3 regions of the Paenibacillus sp. FSL F4-0097 genome follow, and region 2 is predicted to be linked to each of the others. Evidence: predicted binding sites of a transcription regulator. Region 2 holds the regulator's gene; each other region holds the start of a gene.
The links. The regulator LexA, encoded in region 2, represses DNA repair genes until DNA is damaged. The targets are predictions, from matches to a motif close to CGAACATATGTTCG.
Positions count from the first base shown of each region.

Region 1: a site for LexA is predicted at 3,354-3,367, ahead of MHH86_RS22960 (YolD-like family protein). Genes of this name have one in related genera too.
Region 3: a site for LexA is predicted at 1,524-1,537, ahead of MHH86_RS23000 (ImmA/IrrE family metallo-endopeptidase). Genes of this name have one in related genera too.

Region 1 covers NZ_CP151965.1:5,109,074-5,114,200, forward strand. Annotated here, with positions in the region: gene MHH86_RS22930 (hypothetical protein) at 1-552, opposite strand, end outside; gene MHH86_RS22935 (hypothetical protein) at 585-1,043, opposite strand; tRNA gene MHH86_RS22940 (tRNA-Leu) at 1,217-1,302, opposite strand; gene MHH86_RS22945 (WGxxGxxG-CTERM domain-containing protein) at 1,462-1,938, opposite strand; gene MHH86_RS22950 (M15 family metallopeptidase) at 2,014-2,700, opposite strand; gene MHH86_RS22955 (hypothetical protein) at 2,818-2,982, shown strand; gene MHH86_RS22960 (YolD-like family protein) at 2,979-3,314, opposite strand; gene MHH86_RS22965 (hypothetical protein) at 3,522-4,082, opposite strand; gene MHH86_RS22970 (PH domain-containing protein) at 4,200-4,688, shown strand; gene MHH86_RS22975 (glycosyl hydrolase) at 4,762-5,127, opposite strand, start outside.
Region 2 covers NZ_CP151965.1:3,855,749-3,860,875, forward strand. Annotated here, with positions in the region: gene MHH86_RS17275 (HAD family hydrolase) at 1-380, opposite strand, end outside; gene MHH86_RS17280 (hypothetical protein) at 415-936, opposite strand; gene MHH86_RS17285 (DUF896 domain-containing protein) at 986-1,195, opposite strand; gene MHH86_RS17290 (LysM peptidoglycan-binding domain-containing protein) at 1,305-1,718, opposite strand; gene lexA (transcriptional repressor LexA) at 1,970-2,596, shown strand; gene MHH86_RS17300 (L,D-transpeptidase) at 2,774-3,112, shown strand; gene MHH86_RS17305 (hypothetical protein) at 3,265-3,645, shown strand; gene MHH86_RS17310 (hypothetical protein) at 3,865-4,443, shown strand; gene MHH86_RS17315 (MBL fold metallo-hydrolase) at 4,493-5,127, opposite strand, start outside.
Region 3 covers NZ_CP151965.1:5,115,575-5,120,701, forward strand. Annotated here, with positions in the region: gene MHH86_RS22980 (cytidine deaminase) at 1-327, opposite strand, end outside; gene MHH86_RS22985 (NucA/NucB deoxyribonuclease domain-containing protein) at 434-865, shown strand; gene MHH86_RS22990 (hypothetical protein) at 947-1,096, opposite strand; gene MHH86_RS22995 (YjfB family protein) at 1,246-1,422, shown strand; gene MHH86_RS23000 (ImmA/IrrE family metallo-endopeptidase) at 1,587-2,138, shown strand; gene MHH86_RS23005 (hypothetical protein) at 2,205-2,366, shown strand; gene MHH86_RS23010 (hypothetical protein) at 2,450-2,596, opposite strand; gene MHH86_RS23015 (hypothetical protein) at 2,706-3,041, shown strand; gene MHH86_RS23020 (sigma-70 family RNA polymerase sigma factor) at 3,487-3,981, shown strand; gene MHH86_RS23025 (hypothetical protein) at 3,978-4,967, shown strand; gene MHH86_RS23030 (hypothetical protein) at 4,993-5,127, shown strand, end outside.

The DNA of each region.
Region 1 (5,127 bases), 1.3 Mb from region 2:
GCCTGTTTCTTGAGAAAGTTTCACATGTGATATATCAATACCTAGTTTGAATATGTCATTACGGTGCTTTAAATATGCGTATAGGTAAAACCCAATAATTCCTACATCCTTATGAGCCATACAATAGACGAACACTTCAAACGGAACTTGATGAGTGTTCTCTACTTCATAGAAAGTACCCTCCAGCAACCTTTCTTCAAAGGATTCATTTGTTCTGTGGAAAGCTCTTACTGGAAATTTAATTTTATAGTTCTTATCATTAGTGTAATACTTTCTACTTTCTCCAGTAGCATCGTGCTTATATTCGCTAATAGTTTTAAATTCGATTGTATTGATTTCATCAAATGAATAGGATAAAGGATAGTCAGTTGTCGTAAGCAAATACCCTAGATCCTCCAGCACGCCATTCTTTTTAATAATATAATCAATTGTTTTATTTGCTCTTGAGTATCCCAATACTTGTTTTAGATCAGCTTGAGTTATTTTCTTTTCCCCAACCCACTTACAATATCTATAGAGCCAGTAGCAGATATATGTATAGGTATATGCCACTGCTCGTGGGTTTGTCTGTTTTAACCTACCTTCTACAAGCTCAGTACAGAACCTGTGTCTAAGGTTAGAAGAATCAAAGCATAGTCCCTTAATCCCACAAAGGTATCCCTGTTAGGAAGAGATAGCAATTTTATTAGTACCTCATGATCAATGTTTACAACTCGCCCTTCATCCTTACGCTTCTTGAGCGACTTCACAGGATTGGTGTCTAACAATTCTTGTTCTACACAAGTCCGTAGGTAAACAAGACGGTTGTTATAGGTACATGGCTTAATTCCTTCTTGTCCAAGATATTCAAACAGATTGTTTTTAAAATAGTCTGCTGTCTCAAATGAGTTACTGTATCTCTTGAAAAAGAGCTTTACATGCTGCTCGTAGTCCTTCTGTGTCTGTTCACTTACCCCCTCTGCCTTCTTCCAAAATAGGAACTGCTTTAATGCATCCGTCCAAATCACCGCTTTGATGTTTTTGATTTTTGTAACTCTAGCCATAATAAAAACTCCTCTCTAGGACTTGTGATTAGACAAGCACTGAAAAGGAGTGTTATCAACCTGATTCTGTGAGCTCGGATGTGATTCCAAGACACACAGAACCTTTAGTTTTTGACGGAAGTTTTACTCAAGAAAAACAAAAAAACCTTGATTTCTCAAGGTTTTCACTGTGATGCCGAGGACGGGGGTCGAACCCGTACGGTACTCACGTACCGCAGGATTTTAAGTCCTGTGCGTCTGCCTGTTCCGCCACCCCGGCATATTATGTGTTGAAGCTTCATACGTTGTTCACATATAACGCGACAAGAAATATAATATCATGAATATCGATAACGCGCAATCCTTTTTCGAAAAAAATTTATTTACAATAAAAATAACCCGTTCAGCCTAAACCGACACGGGTTATTATAGACGTGGATTATCTACGCTCGTCACTTCTGCTTCTCATTCCGGCAAGACCCAAAAGTCCAAGCAGACCGAGCCAGCCCCAGTTAGATCCTTTGTTAGTCGCAGCATTCGTTGTTGTACTAGTTGCACGGTATTTACCGGTCTGTGTAGTGTTGGTTGCCGGGTTAACAGTGCTGTTGGTTCTGTAGTTATTGCGGGTGTCATTGTAGTTATTGGTGTTGTAGTTGTTAGGTCTGTAATTATCATCGATGCGGATCTTATCTTTCATAATGCTCTCATGCTGATTCATTGTTCCCGTGGTGCCATTCATTAGATTGCCTTCCGTATTCATCATCCGAGTGTGTTCCGCAGTGCCATCCATTCCGGTATTCGCGGCTGGGATACCGCCCAATGCTGCTGATCCAACGGCATTTGATGCATAGCTAGCTCCCATTAGACTCATTGACAGTACAGTACCGCATGCAAGGCTTGTTATCAGCTTGTTCACAGTGTTATGCCTCCCTTTAAGGTTAGTTATCACTGATAATTTCCCCTTGGACGGCACTGTCTATGCATGATGATTTTACTCTTTTACTACATTAACTGTCTTGGTCACAGCATCATAAGTAACCTTTGCTCCAAGTGCCTCAGCCAGCGCACGTATGGGCACATAGGTTATTCCGGTATCGAGAACGCCATCGGTAAGCTTACGGCCGTTTAGGTTAATGGTCACTGTAACGTCTTTGTTCACCTGATCATCCCCTCCGGTAATCTTTTTTAAAGCCTCTTTGGCTTGGTCCGTCGTTGGACGTTTACCTGCCCGAAGTTGATCTATAGTTAAACCGAAAGTCATTTGCAGATGTGAATAATCTTTAAAAGAGGTCCAGTCCCCGCCCCATTCTAATCCAAGCCGCTTAGCCTCCTGTACAACCTCTTGCCAATCCGCAGTCTTATCTTTATCACCATCACGATTGATATCCCAAGAAAGGCTAGTGCCATTCGGCAGCAAAAGCGCAAAATCAAACGCAAGACCATAATTATGATAGCTGGTACCGCCTTTAGCATTGGTAACTATCGGTCCCGGCTTACTTCTACCCTGCGCATACAAAGCATTTTGTTCAGCAATGGTCCGTAGACCCTGAGTAATAACGATAGGGACTCCTCTCGCATGGCTTTGCTGAATCAAAGCATTTGCACCTGCCGCCAAGACAGGGTGAAGCCCGACCAGACGCGCCGCGGATTTTTCCCTCAATTGCTCCAAAGTCAGCATAGAATCACCCCTTTGGTATATTCAATGATGCCCCTGCCCTATTTGCCTGTACCCCTGTCCCCCTTAGGATGATTTCCACAAAAAAGGACAAAATATTTAACGAAAGGTGGGAGACATATGGATATTCATAGCGATAGCTATAAAGTTGCAGCCCTTAGTGAACAGGAAGAAGCACTGGAAATTATTCGGAATGCTGAAGCTTCCATTGCACATCTGACCGGTAACCCTACCGTTACCTTAATCGCTTATGAGAAAAGCGAAGGCAACGGTTCTCAGCATTAAACGATATAGACCTCGACAATATCATCCACATCGATCCACTTCCATTCCTCCGCCCACTGCAGCTTAAACTCACGCGAGTGGGTGTGAATGGAAGTCACAAAGCCACTTAACATCGTATTTTCAAAAGGTTCAAACAGAACAACTGTCACTCGTACATGACTCCGCAACGACAAAGCCAGTGTACATTCGATCTCCTCCAGCTTTTGCTCATCCAGAATAGGCTTGATGCGGCGCAGCGTCTCCCGTTCATCTCTTATAATTCTTGTCTTATGCTCCGGCAGCATCATGCGGCTGCTTTCCCACAGCCCGTTTTTTTCCAGCTTTTTGCCCATGGTAACCCCTCCCTTATAATATATCTATTCTTCTGAACACGAACGTATGTTTGTATTATATCCGCATCTTCGCATATTAATCAATAATCAGGAAAAAGATACCTTTTTGAAGGAGCGCTTTTTATCCAAAAGATGTATATCAATGTATATCCATGTAAGCGCAGCAAAAAGACGCTGACAGATAAACTGTGCAGCGCCTGATTTGATTTATTCTTGAACAACATCTCCAGATACTGAGGTAGCTTCACCTTCGGAATCTATAAGTCCAGTTGCTTCTCTTGCCTCATTAAGCTTGGAGATACCGAACAACATCGCTATATCAGCTTTTTGATTCAATTCATTAAATTGCTCAGCCGTAACATTTGCGGAATCTGCGCCCTGAGAAGCCTCTTTTTTTAAAGAATAAGCACTTTCAAAGGAAATTTTAGACTCTTCAAGCAACTTACGAATGTCTTCAGGCAAGCTGGAGGAAATTTTTACTTTCTCGGCTTGATTCGATAAATCAATTGCGGTACTCTGAAATTGCTTAATTTTCTTCTCCAACTGCTTGTCCGTGAGTTCTCCTGCTGAATAACCAGCAATGGCTTCGTTGAACTCCGCTAAAGAAGATTTTCCCGACTCTTCAAGTTTAGACATTTCATTGTAGAAGTTTTGCACAGTCTCCTGCACTTCTTCTTCCGTGGCAGGTGCCGATGAAGTTGAATTATTGCTGCAGGCGCTAAGGATGACAGTCATCATCAGCATTCCTATTAGTAAAGCTTTTTTCATTATTTATCCCTCCACTTAACAGGATAATGTCGGTTTGTGTAAAGCGCAAATGAAATATATGTAAAATGACTGTTATGTTATAATTATTTTAATTGTGATCAGAAAAGGAGGGTATTTATGCCTTATTGCACCACCTGCGGAGCGGAATACAAGCAGGGCGCTAAATTTTGTGGAGAATGTGGAACCAGCCTTAACGGTACCGCTCCAGTGACCGCCCATCGACCAGCAGAAGATAATCATGTCAATCAAGAAGTTGTGCTCTGGAAAGGCAAACCTGCCGGCATCTCAGATCGACTTAAAGGAATTATAGCTCTTAACACAACTTCATATACCATTACAAGTCAGCGCATTATGTTAAAGACCGGACTTATCGGTAAAAATGTTGAAGAAATCGAATTGCTGCGCGTACGCGATTTATCCGTGAAACAGTCAATAATGGACCGGATGCTTGGCATCGGGTCATTAACTGTATTTTCTGATGATGCCTCAGCGCCTCAGCTTCTTTTTCGAAAAATCCATGATGCCCAAACCGTCAAAGATGTTCTGCGCAAAGCCGTTCGTGACGAGAAGATCGCCAACAACATTAGCTACCGCGAACAAATTTAAGACGCTCATACGTAAAAAGGCCCCGGAAAACCGGGGCTTTTTGCTTGCGCTTGTACACTTGAAGTACTCTTTTTTAAGGAAGATAAAATGCCCCCGCTGGGATAACCCCCTTGATCTGGCTAGGACTCTCCCACTGCAAAACAACCCGGGCGTCGCCCGCATTCTCATAATACTCCACCTTTATTTCATACGGCTTACCTGCTATCAGACTTATGCTTCCTTTTCGTTCCTGGCCGCTCTGATTTACCCAACTATCAATGACTAGCCCGCCATCAATCCATACCCGTATCCCATCATCAGAGTAGGAATAAATGGTATAAATCTCGCTAAAAGCAGCCGTCAGCTTCCCACTCCACCGCACAGAAAACGCATCTACACGAATGGCAGGATCAGGCGAACCTTGTCTCCATGAAAAGTTAATATTGGCATCCGTACGCAA
Region 2 (5,127 bases):
CTGCGCTCTGCTGCGAATTTAGTTGCCAAGGTCTCAGCTAGTGCTTCGTCTTCCACCCCTAAGGCTGCAAGTCCGCGACGCCAAGACTCTTTACGATAAACCGGTGCAAGCTGCTCCAATTGACGGAATTCTGGCTGTTCACCTGCCGTAAAGTTAGCCCAGAGTGCTTCATATGGATTAATTCCGATCATCTTTGTAAATGGGAACGTCTCATAAGATTCATACAAGCTACTTGCTTCCTTACGAACTGCAACTTCTAGTTCTTGTGGATCAATCGTATCCCCGGCGGCTTCACAAGCAGAACGAAATGCTTCTTCGACGCTCCGATCATCCCACAGCAATGTATCATCAAGGTCAAATAGTACAGCAGAAATTGGCATTACAGGTCTCCCTCTCCCTTTAACTGGTCTAGTTCTATTCGTGAACTACTTCAATGTTGTGAGCTTTAGCAAATGCTTCTAATCGTGTACTCATCGCATTAGTATCATAGCGATTCATAAGTCTTGTGAAAATCCATTTCGTACGTTTCCCTTTGTGCTTAATGACTACAGCTCCACGCGAAAGGGTGATTTTCTCAATATCTGCAGCTGGAAGCCCGCGTTCGCGATTGAATTTAATAGTAGACAGTCTTGCTTTTTCCACCTTCAAGTACGGACGACGGAAGAACAATAGCGCTGCCAGCAAATAGTACAGTACTACTCCCAACCAATTAGCCAGCATGCCATTTCCTTTGGCCTGATCAATAGAACCAACTACCCAAAACATAGTGCCAAGTATCACTAACACTACCGGAAATGCAATGTTGCGACCTTTAAAGACTTCGGCATTCTGGGTAGGAGATTTAGAGGCATAAATCGTATCCTTACCTTGTTTCTTTCTTTGCTTGTTGATTTGCTGTGTGTTGCGTTGAACCATTCTTTCCCAAGAACGGGCCATGTGCGTTCCCCCTAGTCATCCTGAAATATCTATGAAAAGGAACAGCGAGCTAATGTTTAAGCCCCTTGTTACCTTGTTCATGCTCATCGTTATCTACTACTTCAATAGTATTTAATTGTGCTCGGAAGTTATTGCGGATATTCCCCAGGTAAATTTCACGAAGCTTGGCGCGTTCCGCCACTTCCTCTTGATTAAGGCCTACGCTCTTCTGTTTGCGTGCCAATTCGTTAATTCGCGCGACCAACTCATCAATATTCAATACTTTCCCTCCCCCTATAAATTAATTCTAACTCTGCCATGAGAAAAAGAGCTTGTCAAGGTCTACTCCCTGCAAGCTCTACTGGTCATTCTATTATGTTCTCAGAAAATTAATAAATAGGTAAAGTAAGTATGTCTCCAGCGTTAATTTGACTACTCTTAATCCCACTTGAACGTTTAATTCCTTCTATATAAACAACTGTCTTCATATCAGCCGGTTTATTCTTAAGGGCAATACTCCATAGTGTATCTCCACGTTCAACCACAATCCGCTTCTCTTCCTTCATTATAGTCGTCGATCCTGCAAATACATTTCCCACTACTGTTAGGCCAGAAAATACTAGCACGATAATCAATATTAACTTAATAAAGAAGTCCTGACGGAACAACGAAATCATCCCTCCTAGCAAACGTTCCGTTATCTCTTTTACCTTAGCGGAATTACGGGCAACGTCATTATGTCCTAAAGATTCAACCACTGGGGCCTTATCGTAGATGCTGCGGTATGTACTGTATTTTAGCATAATTATCATCCTCCAAACACTTGTTCTTACTTTCGAATTCATAATAACACGAACATGTGTTTTGTTCAATACTATTTCAGAACAATTGTTCTCTTTTTTTTGAGAGACTCAAGTGGTACATTTTATTATCATTCGTCTACCATTTTTTAACTCTAGCAGATTAATATTTATAATAGTTAGAACTTATGTTTGTGCGAACGGTAGTTCTATGTTATAATTTTCCCAAACATTACTATATGGGGTTGATTCCAATGTCAAAGATTTCAAGTCGCCAGCTGGCGATCCTGGAATTTATACGAAGCGAAGTCCGCAGCAAGGGTTATCCACCTTCCGTCCGGGAAATTGGAGAAGCTGTTGGCCTTGCTTCCAGCTCCACAGTTCACGGTCATTTGGACCGGCTTGAGAAGAAGGGACTTATTCGTCGAGATCCAACGAAGCCACGTGCAATAGAATTACTAGGCCAAGAGGATTCAGAGAATGTTCACCAATTCGCCCAGACCATCTCACGGATTCCTGTCGTAGGTAAAGTTACCGCCGGGGTACCTATCACTGCTACAGAGAATATCGAGGATTACTTCCCACTTCCTACTCACTATGTAGGTGACAACAAAGTATTTATGCTGTCAGTTATGGGTGATAGTATGGTGGATGCTGGCATTATGAATGGTGATTATGTAATTGTTCGCCAACAACAAACAGCGGACAACGGAGATATCGTTGTAGCCATGACTGAAGAAGATGAAGCAACCGTTAAGACCTTTTACAAGGAACGTGATCATATACGGCTTCAGCCGGAGAATCCAGCTTATGAGCCTCTTCGCCTTAATCGCGTAACTATTCTCGGAAGAGTCATCGGATTGTTTCGAGATATCCACTAAGTATGCACTCCTACCATAAAAGGCTGTTCCGCAAATGCGGAACAGCCTTTTTTCTGTGTATTTTGCTTTCTCAACCACTAACGAACATTTGTTCTCGTTCGCTAAAATGGGCATTTTCTATGAATAACCGTTTAGGCGTTCTGCTCATATCCTAATTAGAAAGGAGTGTTGTGCATAATGCCAAATTACCGAATTATTGTAGATCTGACCCAAAGAATGTTATATCTTCTGGACAATGATATTGTGATTAGAGGTTTCCCTGTCGGCATTGGTAAGATGTTAACCCAATCCCCAGTGGGAGAATTCACGATTATTAACAAACAACCCAATCCAGGTGGTCCCTTTGGTGCCTTTTGGATGGGACTGTCTAAACCACACTACGGGATTCATGGAACGAATGATCCTTCCTCCATTGGGAAAGAGGTATCCCACGGCTGTATCCGGATGTACAACGAGGATGTGTTAACACTCGCAGCTATCGTCCCTATAGGAACACGAGTAACGATAAGGAATTGAATTCGCTGAGGACCTCACAACCCCCAAATCACCATATACAGAATGGGGGTCATTACATAAGTAAGTATTTTTTCATTAGCATACTAGGAGTTTGGTGATTATATGTCGAATATTGTTAACAGGATTGCAAATTGAAAAGGATGTGTTTAGTTTTGAATAACTCAAAAATTAGAACCCTCGTCGATTTTAAAGTCGATGCACTGGGTAAGCTGTCCGGTTTACTTTTAAATGATGAACAAGCTAGTGGAAAAAAAGTGAATTTGCTCACCTCTTTTGGCAGCATTCAGGGAATCGTCTCTCCAGCCGTCTCCAACAAAGAGGATGTATTTGATTTAAAATCTTTGATGGATGATGTAATAGTAGACGAATACATATCTTATTTGGGAGCAGAACACCCTGATAAAAATTTCAGCTATAACTTTGTTGTCCTCAATGACGTTACTGTAAGACCTTATGCTAGTTATGGGACTCCGATCGAGTACAAACAGCTGATTGTTTATACCGATCATATCACTGCCTTCAATTTTCTATAGGTTATATACTTACCTTAAAAAGCACCCTTGCAGCAACCCCCAATTTTGCGCCATTTGCAGAATCGGCAGGTTTCTCCGGGTGCTTTTTTTGGGCTAATTCCGAAGCCGATCCTATAATTCCACGAATTTCCCTTTTAAAAGATACTAGTGGGGATCATTCAGGCATATCTTTCAATAAGCAACAATTTGAGTCTAATGAGATAACTGGGAGGTGATTATATGCTGATTATCTTAGTGTACTTATTTGCTATTTTAGGAGTTGTTTTAATTCTAAGTGCCGCCATTATAAAATTGAAAACGCTATCCACTTCATCTGATATTTCTATGCTAGTTAATGCGGCTGCATCCTTTAACATCATTTTCACCAAAACATTCATTCCCCCCAATCAATCTCACTTGATCGCACTTAACGAACCTAATAAAAAATTAGCAATAGGCACCAGAAATCCGAAGAGCAACAAAAAAGCAGTAGCAAAGCTATACTCTTTCGATAATGTAATGGGATCCGAGATTGTGGTTAACGCACTTACCCTTTCAAAAGTCTCCAAAAGACAACAAAACAGCAAAACAACTGCAACTAGTGCAGATATTAACGTCCTTAAGGAAGCTGATGAAGAAGCTAATGTGATAGAAGAACTCACGCTTAAATTATATATGAACAGCAAAGAAACGCCTGTGTATTGTATTTCCTTCTTGCCGGGTTTATTGCCTATTCAACAATCCGACAACCAGTACAAGGAAGCTTACTCCCAAGTACAACAATTGCATGCACTCTTCAGGTCAATCGTATCTGAATAATTAAGTTGTTATCGCCATACCTCTCATTTGATTTCGAAATAGAAAGAACCTAAAATTGCACACTAAACCCATCAAACTGGTGAATACCCGTACCATGTGCCACTACCTTTTGCTCACGTAACTCACGAACTGCCTTTTTGACCTCTTGTAAAATAGATGGATCTAAACCCAGTGTATTATGAGAGCCATATACTTGGGTAACCCCTGGAATTTCTGTAATCTTCTCTAAGGATGCCACTAAATCAACCGGACTAGTCGAAGGGTAAAAGGCATAGATTGGCGTAACGTCATACAATAAATCACCTGTAAACAGATATCCGTTGGCATGATCAAAAAGGCTGATATGACCTGGCGAATGACCTGGTGTGTGGTAAATTTCTATTTTGCGCCCGCCTATGTCGAGCACATCCCCTTCTTGTAAAAGAGCTGTTGGTTTCCCTTGAAAAGGTATGTAGGTGTTAGGATCAAAGGTTTCAGGAACAGGAAGGGTGATGTCCCGGCTCATATCTTTTCGAATCTGGGCAAGGGACAAGCCTTTTATTCCGTTAATCAGCCAATCCTCATCCGCTTTATGAACATAGATTGTCTCGAATTGCCCATGACTGCCAATATGATCTGCATGCACATGCGTAGTTATGACAGCGATAGGTAAATCCGTTAACTGGTCCGTTATTCTTTTTATAT
Region 3 (5,127 bases), 1.3 Mb from region 2:
GTAATCCGCAATTAACTCTCGGCACATGCCGCAGGGAGAGACTACTTTAATCTCTTTTTCCTCGCTGTCTGGATCAGAATGCCTTACCGCAACAATCGTATCAAATTCCTTATAACCTTCGGATATCGCTTTGCCAATCACCATCGCTTCTGCACAGACTGTAATCCTCCCCATGCTGGCTTCCACATGTACCGCTGTAAAAATCTCTCCTGTTTTAGTACGAAGCGCTGCACCCACATGATGACGCCCCCATTCATAACGTCTGGTAATTATATCTTCGGCAGCCGTAATAAGCGTCTGATCCTCAATGGTAATTATGTACTCCATATCCAGTTCCGTCCTCCTTTATTTTCCCTAATTATATTAAATCGCACTGAATTATGATATAAGATATACTATTTTAAGTGCCAAAAAAGGAGGAGCAGAATTGAAAGTGAAAAAATGGATCTCCAGTCTCATCATTGTTGCATTACTTGCTTTGGCTAGTTACTGGTTTGAACAAAACGGAGAGCCTACAGACCCCTCGTCTCCATCCAATTCGAGTGTTGTTCAGCTAACCTTCCCATCAGACCGCTATCCTGAGACCGCCAAGCATATTCAGGATGCCATTGCGAAAGGTGAATCCGCCACATGTACGATTAACCGAGAGCAGGCTGAAGAGAACCGCAAAGAGTCCTTAAAAGGGATCCCTACTAAAAAGGGATATGACCGGGATGAATGGCCAATGGCTATGTGTGAGGAAGGCGGCGTTGGTGCCGACATTGAATACATAACGCCAAGCGATAACCGCGGGGCAGGAAGCTGGGTTGGCAATCAGCTGGAGGATTATGCAGACGGAACCCGGGTAGAATTTATGTTTAAATAACGATCTGTCTGACCATCCCCAGGCAACAGAATAGCCCCACCTGGCATTCGCCAGACGGGGCTATACTTCACATCAGCTAACTTAGAATAAGCAAGCTTTAGTGATGATAACCAGCAAGATGAAAAGTACCAGGATTGCTCCTGTAGAAGTCCAAGGACTACACACCGGACCTACTGATGCTGGACTTACTACCGGACCTACGTTACAACCACAACCATGTTCCATACCCATTTTCAATTCCTCCTAATGATTAATGACTACAGCACAAGATATGTAAAAAGGAGATAAGCCGTTTGGGCGAATTGGCAAACAAATGCCAATCACCTAATGAATTGAAGGCGGACAGTCGATAAACAGGATATACACAAAGGAGGTGCAATATGGATATAGCTGCATTATCAATGGCAATGAGCCAAGCATCCTTAGCTCAAAATGTTGGGATACAGGTCATGAATATTGCCAAGAATCAGGCTGAAACCCAGAGCCAAACTATGGTGGAAATGCTGGGCAAAAGCGTTGCTCCGAATTTGGGAAAAACACTTGATATTAGTGTGTAATTGCTTTATGCTAAGGATACATGAGAACGAACGTTCCTATGTATCCTTAGACTTTTTTTTACTCTACATAGCCCTTCGGGCTTTTCTTTTGCACATTTATGCGAACATACGATCCCATTAGTGATTTATTAGTGATTTTAAACGAGGTGAATAAGTTGGAGAACATGAAATCATATTATCAAATGACTGTGCTTGAGAAATGGACGGAGGATTTATACAAGCGATTAAATCTTCATCAGCCTTCGCAAATTTCAATATCGTATATTGCAGAGCGGCTTAATATCTGGGTTCATTATTTGGATGTGAGAAGCAAGAGCATTGAAGCGTCTGCAGGGATGTACAGCCTGTTTATCGACAACCGCCTTCCAGCCAATCTTCAACGGCTAGAGTTTCTTCATGAACTGTGTCATCTACTTCGCCATGGCAGCGATAATCAGACCTTGATGCCAGAGCATTTCACGCGGGCACAGGAGGACGAATCCGAGCGTTTTATCTTGTATGCGGCGATGCCTTACTCCATGATCTCCCGCATGACATTGCCTGAGCAACGGGAAGATGCCATCTCCTATCTTGCAGCAGAATTCCAAGTACCTGCCGAGCTGGCCTTACAGCGGATTGATCAGATCCAAAGACGTGTGTTCCAAGGGCAATTATTGGCCGTGATGGGAAGAAACGAAGAACGACAGACACATATTCGCAACGGATCACGGAGATAATAAGCTTAGTTGCAGTAGTTCTCTGCATATTCATTTATGGTGGAATTTCTCGTGAGGGGGAACGACATGGAAGCCATTAAAGTAATTGAATTATTACTGACTCATCCGGATTATAATGTAGATGCAGTACACCCCGAAATCCCGGATTTTGTGGGCATTGAGACGATTGAGGTGGATCACGAAACGGGGACCTTCTCCATTTTATTGCAAGAACCCAAAGAAGACTAAAAGAGAATCATTATTCTTCATAAGTTAAAAGGCAGCAAATATAGTATGTCCCGGCAATTCTTCGTTCGCCTACGCCTGGATTACTATCGGTATTTGCTGCCTTTTTGTATTACACAACCCCAAATTAAAAACCATAAGATTTTCATCCCCGGCAGCCTCGGACTTGCCTGGTTTTCCAGCACCTTAATTCGCTGCTCCAGCTCCAGTATTTTCTCTTCTTCCTGCGTCATATTCTTACCTCCTTTCTTATTTGTACATTTACAAGATATCTATGAATGACATAATAGTCTCTGTATATTATCTTATACTATATACAAATTATCTATATGGAGGGAATTAATGAAGAAAAATACAAAATTAATCTTCATCGTTCTAATCCTGTTAATCTGTGGAATAACATCCTTAGCCCTCCACTCCTTCCGAAATCATATGAACAGAGAAGTCATTCATTATCTAATAGAGACAAGAAATTATAAGAAGGAAGATTTTTATAAAGTATACACCCAGATTGCCAAAGCTCCCCTCGTAAGTACCACGGTGATTTTTGCAGACGAACCCTACGCAAGATACTTTTATCGAAAAGAAAATGGAAGGATCTATCAATACAGCAGGGCTCCTGTTAAAGGTAATGATCCTAGCTATACATATAAACATATCGAAGAGGATCTCCAGTGAAGGAGTCACTCTATTAAAAAGACGCGTTTGTCCAGCAGTCAGCACTTGGTGCTTGGGCAAATGCGTTTTTTTTGATCTCCTCTGTTCTAAATAAGTAACCATCGTTTGCGTAGACAATATTGGCGTGCTGCTTAGCAGCTATCGGACACAGTTGATCTTATGCGTAGCATAACCCTCCATTTCGAAGTGTAACGGACCCCATCGCCTTTATTGGCATGAGCAACACCTTACAAGGCCCACTTTTTAAGGAATAGCGTCACTGGGGTCCGCGAACTTGCTCAAAAGTCTATTTATATGCAAATAACGACTTCTGAGTCCATAACCCTCTGGCGATAATTTATGAATAGGCATCCTCTACTCTCAAACACAAAGAAATTTTCTCAGGAACAAAATGTGACCTAATGCCGTCCTAAATGGTGTTATAGGTAAAGGGGGGCACAGTATCATGCAGCGATCCATGACCCGGCCGGGAAATCATGTGATGAAGAGTTACGAAATCTACGCAGATATGCTGTTCCGGATCGCTTTGGTCCATCTAGGCAGCCGGCAAGATGCCGAAGAAGCCACTCAGGATACCTTCATCAAGCTAATAGAAAAAGCGCCAAAGTTCAAAGATGCCGAACATCAGAAGGCATGGCTGATCCGGGTAATCACCAATCATTGTAAAACACTACTGGGCAGAGGCTGGCGCAAGCGCGAGGTTAAGCTGGAGAGCGCTGAGCCAATTGCGGCAGACAGCCCCGAGGATTGGGCTCTGCTGCAGTTAGTTATGGCGATGCCCATGAAGTATAAAACCGTAATCCATCTTTATTATTACGAGGACTATCCCATCCAGGAGATCAGCAAGATTCTGCAGATTAGCCAGTCTGCCGTGAAGATGAGACTTCAGCGGGGACGGCAACTGTTAAAACTGGAGCTGGAAGGAGCGGAACCACAGTGAAGGAAGATCAGTTTCGAACAACATATAAGAAAGCGGTGGATTCGATGAAACCAGGTGAAGAAATGAAAAAAGAATTGTTCGACAAAATGGAGCAGCGGCAGGAGCGGAAACGTCCGCGCAAGACGGTTTATATCGCGGCAAGTGTCGTGCTCGCCGCAGGAATCGGTCTGGCTGGGCCTAGTATATGGCAGCAGTTGAACAGTCAGAGCTCCCCGGGGCAGGTTGCCCAGGTAACTCCGGGTGTAAGCAATGCTGGCAATTCGGGCACAGCTACATCGGGCAGCATTGTCATTCCCAAGCTGAAACTGCCAGATAAGGAATCTGGCGTGAAGGCAGATATGATCGCCTTGGTCGTGTATAAAAATAATATTTACACACAGTCAGCGACTCGCATCGACGCTGCCGATGCTGCCGCTCTGCGCGGTGACAAGTTAGGACGCACTACAGGCGGCATCAACGAATGGAGCGGTAACGACGAATATATTGAGTTAGCCTCGAACATCGGCGAAACGGATCTCTATTCCGTGAAGGGCTATGATTCCAGCTTCCTGATTATGTCCTATTCGGAAATCAACGGCGAGGTATTCGCTGAACTGTATGAGCACACGAACGGCATCACCATAAACAGCGGCGCCGACCTATTCGGCAAGCTGAATCTTGAAGGCCGAGTTACTTCAGCTCAGTGGGAAAGCTTCAACAGCTGGAACAACGGCCTCCAGCAGCAGGCGCCAATCGCCAATGGCGAGGCGCTTGAAGGTTTTCTTACAACACTTCAAGCGGCTAAACCACTGGCAGCAGAGCCGCTGATCGAACAAGGCATCTACGACAGCGAGGACCGCAAGATCATCTATTTGCAGCTGGAAGACAATGCCCGAGTAGAGTTGACGCTGTTCGGTCAAGGCCTTGTACGCTACGGTCTAGCACCGGTATTCTTCGATGTCGAATCCGGGGCATTCCAGCAGCTGTGGGACAGCATGAAACTTTAGGGATGTTGGTGGATACCCAGGGCCTGTGGTTGGGACTGCGGTTGGGATCGGGATTGCGACTGAGATTAGGACTGTGATCGGGACTGCGATCGGGATTGCGACTAGGGCTGCGGTTGGGATCGCGATTGCGATCGGGGCTGCAACTGCGGTTGGGATCGCG